Regions from separate parts of the Pseudomonas sp. 32A genome, predicted to be linked through region 2. Evidence: predicted binding sites of a transcription regulator. Region 2 holds the regulator's gene; the other holds the start of a gene.
The links. Region 2 encodes sigma-54, which starts transcription at its own class of promoters, with help from an activator protein. Its sites were predicted from a motif close to ANTGGCATNNANNTTGCTNT; they were not measured.
Positions count from the first base shown of each region.

Region 1 (3,411 bases), 780 kb from region 2:
TCGGCACCTCGCCTAGGCTCGGTGTTCCCTCACTCCGGCACCGCGAAGCGGGCCGCCGCGACGGGCCATCCATGGCCCGGCGCGGCTAAACCGGCGTCCTGCCGGTTTACCCGCTCCGCACTGCCTGCGTTCGGCCTCGGGCTTATTGGGGCAGTCAGATCAAAATCAAAAGCAAAAGCACAGCGGCCTCCCGGCCGGCTTGAGTGTTGAAGAGCAAAATCAAAAGCTAAAGCGGGCACGGTCCAAATGTGGGAGCGGGCTTGCTCGCGAAGGTCGTTAACGATGACGCGGGCATTCTGGATGAACGCGGCGCCCTCAGGTTTTTCGCGAGCAAGCCCGCTCCCACAGAAAAGCAGATTTGTTTTCGCTCTGGTTTTTGCTTTTGCTTTTAACACTCAAGCCGGCCGGGAGGCCGCTGTGCTCTTGATCTGCTTTTGATCTTGATCTTAGGCGCCCCGTTAAACCACGCTGGCCGAACGCAGGCTTTGGAGCGTGGGTAACCTGGCAGGACGCCAGGTTAGCCGTCCTGGGCCAGGGATGGCCCATGACGGCGGCCCACGGTCCAAAGCCGGAGTGAGGGCACTCCGAGCCTAGGCGAGGAGCCGAGTGGTGGGGCAAGAGCCTTTTGGTTACTTTTGGGCTCCTTTTGTACGGACCGGACACATGGTGGACACATGTGCGGGGACATGGTTGACACATTATGGACCATAGTCTGGCTTGCTCACGTCGATTGTTCGTAGGAAGTGATGGCAAAAGTAGACGTCAAAAAGCCCATCACTTTCAGGATTAGGACGTATGGCGAGGTGATGCCCAGCCAGACCCTTAGCGATGCTGAAATAGCGTTTCTGAAAGCGGAATCGGCTGTGATAAGCCTTGGCCAATACGTCGTCCGGTCCGTATTCAAACTCCGATAACTGCTGCGGATAAGCCCATGGGCTGGCTCGATACCGGTCCATCGGCACCTTGTAGTCCAACGCTTGATGAGGCCGTTGCAAGTTATAAACCTCACGCCATTGATCAAATGCTGTTTGAGCTTCCTTGATCGTGGAAAACTGACGCCCATCAAGCACTTCGGCCTTGAGTGACCGATGGAAACGCTCAATCTTTCCATTGGTTTGGGGGTGGTAAGGACGGCTAAAGCTGATCCGAATTCCTAAGCGAATCAACCAGATACTCAGCTCTGTGATTTCGCCAGGGTTGCGTGGCGAGCCCCAGGGCGGGCCGTTATCGACGTTGATGCGAGCCGGTAATCCGAAGCGCTGGAACACTTCGATCATTTTCTCTTTCACCGTGGTCCCACGCTCGTTATCACAGGCCTGAATCGCCAGTGGTCGTCCAGCAGGGTCAGGGGATGGCATCGGCCTTGTTGCGTCGGGAAATGCCCTTTGAAGTCCATCTGCCAAAGATCGTTAGGCGCATCGTGTTCAAATCTCAACTTTGCCGCTTGTTCCTTCTGAGCAGGCTGAATTAGCCCGTGTCGGTGCAGAACATTAGTAACGGTGCTGGGAGCGATTTGTTTTTTCAAAATGCTGCTGATCGTGCGCCCACCCCACGCTGGATGCTCTTGCCTGAGCGCTATGACCGCCGTCTCTAGAGTGGTGTTGGTCAGCTTGGGGCTGGTGACAGGTTTGCGGGACTTCTCTTGCAGCCCCGACCGGCCTTGCGTCTCGTAGCGATCGAGCCACTTGTACGCCGTTTGGGGGCTGATACCGAATCGTCGACACAGTTCTCGTTTATTACTGCCGGGTTGCCGCGCCAAGGCGACAAACTCTTCTTTCAGGCTCATGGCATCTCTCGTGTCCCAGGGCATGATGGTTTTCCGGCGAAGTTAGCTCGCCGAAAAGTGTCCACCATGTCCCCGCACACCCGTCAACCATGTGTCCGGTCCGTACAGGCTCCTTTCAAAAGTGACCCGCTGTAAGAGCGGAACCAATAGAAGCCATCACCCAAATAACGGATATACACCCAAAACCAAAACCTGGCCCAACTCTTGCTCTACCTCCTGTAACCGCACCCTCGACCCCTGTGCGGCGGAGACTCTTATCTATGGCAATCACCCCGAATTCGCTTCTTCAGGCGGCCCCCGCGGCCAAGCCTCAAGCGCCCGCTGCCAATCCACCGGCAGTGGCTGCGGACCCGCGGGACAAGGCCCCGGGCTTCGCTCAGGTGTTCGCCAAGCAAGCCCCCGCGCCCGCGGCAAAACCCTCCGAAACCACCACCCGGTCGACCCGCGACAAGCCTGCGGACGCCAGCACCAAGCCCGCCGCCAACAACGACAAGCCTGCCGCCGGCACTCCATCGGTTGCCGATAACGGCAAGACTTTGCCTGCCACCCCGCCGGCCAAGCCCGACACCCCGGACACCACCGCCAAGACCGACGACCCGGCCCCGGTAGACGACCCCACCCTGGCCCAGCAACCCCCGGTCGACCCCGCCGTCGACCCGGCGCTGGTGGCCGCGGTAGTCCCCGTTCCCGTCCCTGCAACGCCAGCTCCCGTCGAAACACCGGCACCGGTCGCGGCGAAAGACGACAAGGCCCAGCCCGTGGTAGCGCCACCCGTGGCTGCCACCGACGATGCCAAGCCCGCCTTCGACCCCGAAGCCGACCCGCTGGACGCAATGCCCGCCGTACGCCTGGCCATGGAGCAGGGCGGTCACGTGTCCGCCAGCAGCCAGACTCCAGCCAAAGGCACGCCGGCCCCGACCCAGGATCAGCCAACGGCTGCGCAAAACTTTGCCACTGGCCTGGCCAGCATGGTCGATCAGCAAGCGTCCAAAGACAGCACCGACCAGGGCGGCGACAAAGCTTTCAGCGGCCTGATCGATGGCGGCCTCAAGGACCTGAAAGACGCCCGCAGCGACACCCGTGTCGACGATTTCGCCAACCGCCTCGCCGCGCTGACCCAGGCCGCCACACCGAAAACCGCGAACGCCCTGCCACCGGTGGCCAACGCACCACTGGCCATGCACCAGAGCGGCTGGACCGACGAAGTGGTGAACCGGGTCATGTACTTGTCCAGCGCCAACCTCAAATCGGCAGAGATCCAGCTGCAACCCGCTGAACTGGGCCGCCTGGATATCAGCGTGAAAATGTCCGCTGACCAACAGGCGCAGGTCACCTTCATGAGCGGCCACGCGGTGGTTCGTGAAGCGTTGGAAAGCCAGTCGGGCCGTCTGCGGGAGATGTTTGCCCAGCAGGGCATGGGCCAGGTCGACGTCAACGTGTCGGACCAGTCCCGTGGCTGGCAGGGTCAGCAGGGCCAGGACCCACAACAGCAGAACCAGGCACGCGGCGTCAGTGGCAGTGGCGGGCGGGGTGATGGGGTTGATGGCGGCGGTATCGGTGAGGTGGCTGAAGTTGCCGCGCCGGTGGTGCAGTCCATCATTGGTTCCAGTGCCGTGGACTACTAC
Region 1 is NZ_JBQYLY010000001.1:4,729,203-4,732,613, forward strand. It holds gene ACUN0G_RS21875 (hypothetical protein) at 30-395, opposite strand; partial or broken gene ACUN0G_RS21880 (IS481 family transposase) at 699-1,810, opposite strand; gene ACUN0G_RS21885 (flagellar hook-length control protein FliK) at 2,047-3,411, shown strand, end outside.
Region 1: a site for sigma-54 is predicted at 1,978-1,997, ahead of ACUN0G_RS21885 (flagellar hook-length control protein FliK). Genes of this name have one in related genera too.

Region 2 (3,411 bases):
CGGCCAGGGAACGATGCGGGCTGCTCAGCGGGTGGCGGCGACGGGTTTCGGAGAAGCGCTTGAGCAGCGTCTCTTCATCGGCGTCCAGGTACAGCACATCGCAATGGATGTGCTTGGCCCGTACTTCTTCGAGCAGTTCCGGGAAGCGGGTGAGGTGGCTGGGCAGGTTGCGGGCGTCGATCGAAACGGCGACCAGCGGTTGAGCCAACTCGGTATGAATCAGTGCGCGTTCCGCCAGTTCAGGCAGCAGGCCAGCGGGCAGGTTGTCGATGCAATAGAAGCCGTTGTCCTCAAGAACATTGAGAGCGGTGCTTTTACCTGAGCCGGAACGGCCGCTGACGATGATCAAACGCATGATTACTGCCCGTTTTGTTCATCCAGGACGACCTGGTACAGCGCCTCATTGCTGGGGGCGCTGCGCAGTTTGTCGCGAACTTCTTTGCGGTCGAGCATGCTGGCGATCTGCCGAAGCAGTTCCAGGTGCGCATCGGTGGCGGCTTGGGGGACCAGCAGTACAAACAGCAGGTCAACCGGGGCGCCGTCGATGGCGTCGAAATCGATAGGGGCGTCCAGGTGCAGCAGGGCGCTGACTGGAGACTCACAGCCTTGCAGGCGGCAGTGAGGAATGGCGATGCCGTTGCCAAAGCCGGTCGAGCCGAGCTTTTCACGGGCAATCAGGGCCTCGTACACAGCTTGCGTATCCATTTCGGGCACTTCGCGGCCGATCAGGTTGGCAATTTGTTCGAGGGCGCGCTTTTTACTGCCGCCCGGCACGTTCACGAGGGAACGGCCGGGGGTCAGGATGGTTTCAAGTCGGATCATGGGTGGGGAGTGTTAGCGGCCAGTGCCTTGAAGAAGGCTCTGCTGCTTTTCCTTATGCTTTTTAAGTTGGCGGTCAAGCTTGTCTGTGAGCAAGTCGATTGATGCATACATGTCTTCATGTTCGGCATTGGCGACCACTTCGCCACCAGGTATCTGAAGTGTCGCTTCGATTTTCTGCTGAAGCTTGTCGACCTTCATGATGACCTGCACGTTGGTGATCTTGTCGAAATGGCCCTCAAGCTTCTTCAGCTTCAGCTCGACGTATTCGCGCAATGGAGGGGTGACTTCTACATGGTGTCCACTGATGTTGACTTGCATACAGCTTCTCCTTCGTTGCCAGTGCATAAAGCGGCGGGTAGGAATACCCGCCACTGGAACGCTATGGCCCGCCCGTCACATCAAACGCTTACGCTCGCTGGAAGGCGCGATCCCAAGGGACTCGCGGTACTTGGCGACGGTTCGACGGGCGACCTGAATGCCTTGTGCCTCCAGTAAACCAGCGATCTTGCTGTCACTCAACGGCTTTTTCTGATTTTCCGCGGCAACCAGTTTTTTGATGATCGCGCGGATCGCCGTGGACGAGCATTCGCCGCCTTCGGAGGTGCTGACGTGGCTGGAGAAAAAGTATTTCAGCTCATATATACCCCGTGGGGTATGCATGAATTTTTGCGTGGTCACCCGGGAAATCGTTGATTCGTGCATGCCCACCGCTTCGGCGATGTCGTGCAGTACCAGCGGCTTCATCGCTTCGTCGCCGTATTCCAGGAAGCCGCGCTGGTGCTCGACGATCTGGGTGGCGACTTTCATCAGGGTTTCGTTGCGGCTTTGCAGGCTCTTGATGAACCAGCGGGCTTCCTGCAGTTGGTTACGCATGAAGGTGTTATCGGCGCTGGTGTCGGCGCGGCGCACAAAACCTGCGTATTGCGGATTGACCCGCAGGCGTGGCACCGATTCCTGGTTCAGCTCCACCAGCCACCGCTCATTGTCCTTGCGCACGATGACGTCGGGCACGACGTATTCGGCTTCGCTGGACTCGATCTGCGAGCCCGGGCGTGGGTTGAGGCTCTGCACCAGCTCGATGATCTGGCGCAGGTCATCTTCCTTGAGCTTCATGCGGCGCATCAGCTGGCTGTAGTCGCGGCTGCCCAGCAGGTCGATGTAGTCGGTAACCAGGCGCTGAGCTTCGGCGAGCCAAGGAGTCTTGGCCGGCAATTGGCGCAGTTGCAGCAACAGGCACTCGCTGAGGGTGCGTGCGCCGATGCCGGCGGGCTCGAATTGCTGGATGCGGTGCAGGACGGCTTCGATTTCGTCCAGTTCGATGTCCAGTTCCGGATCGAAGGCCTCAAGGATCTCCTCAAGGGTCTCGTCCAGGTAGCCCTGGTTGTTGATGCAATCGATCAGGGTCACGGCGATCAGGCGATCGGTGTCGGACATCGGGGCCAGGTTCAGTTGCCAGAGCAAATGGCTCTGCAGGCTCTCGCCGGCGGACGTGCGGGTGGTGAAATCCCACTCGTCATCATCATTGCTCGGCAGGCTGCTGGCGCTGGTCTGGTAGACGTCTTCCCAGGCGGTGTCCACGGGAAGCTCGTTGGGAATGCGTTCGTTCCATTCGCCTTCCTCAAGGTTATCCACCGTAGGGGCGGTTTCCTGGTAGGAGGGTTCCTGTACGTCGGGGTTGGGCTTTTGCTCGATGTTGTCGGCCAGCGGGTCTGCATTATCGAAGTCGTCGCCTTCTTCCTGGCGTTCGAGCATCGGATTGGACTCCAGGGCCTCCTGGATTTCCTGTTGCAGGTCCAGGGTCGACAATTGGAGCAGGCGGATGGCCTGTTGCAGCTGCGGTGTCATCGTCAGCTGCTGGCCCATTCTCAGGACTAGCGATGGTTTCATGGCAGGGGCTTAACACCTTATTCGCCGGCGCAATGCGCCATCCACGACAGGGCGCGTGAGCGCCAAACATAAGCAAATTATATGCCTGATATCGGGGGCTTTGCCTAGAGCGCGGTAACAATAAAAATACTGAGGTTTTTATTGACTACCGCGCTCCATGGCGAATGGCCTGATACCACCGTGTTTACAGGCGGAACTCGTGACCCAGATACACTTCCTTAACCAGTTCGTTGGCCAGGATAGTGGCGGAGTCACCTTCGGCAATCAGCTGTCCATCGTTCACGATATAGGCGGTTTCGCAGATATCGAGGGTCTCGCGGACGTTGTGGTCGGTGATCAATACACCGATGCCCTTGGCCTTGAGGTGATGGATGATCTGCTTGATGTCACCGACCGAGATCGGGTCGACACCGGCGAAGGGTTCGTCCAGCAGGATGAACTTCGGCGCAGTGGCCAGGGCGCGGGCGATTTCCACACGACGACGCTCGCCGCCGGAAAGGCTCATGCCGAGGTTGTCGCGAATGTGGTTGATGTGGAATTCCTGCAGCAGGCTTTCCAGCTCTTTCTTGCGCCCGGCGCGGTCGAGTTCCTTGCGGGTCTCGAGGATGGCCATGATGTTGTCGGACACCGACAGCTTGCGGAAGATCGATGCTTCCTGGGGAAGATAGCCGATACCTGCCTGCGCACGACCGTGCATAGGCT
Region 2 is NZ_JBQYLY010000001.1:3,949,038-3,952,448, forward strand. It holds gene rapZ (RNase adapter RapZ) at 1-355, opposite strand, end outside; gene ptsN (PTS IIA-like nitrogen regulatory protein PtsN) at 358-822, opposite strand; gene hpf (ribosome hibernation-promoting factor, HPF/YfiA family) at 835-1,140, opposite strand; gene ACUN0G_RS18115 (RNA polymerase factor sigma-54) at 1,216-2,709, opposite strand; gene lptB (LPS export ABC transporter ATP-binding protein) at 2,894-3,411, opposite strand, start outside.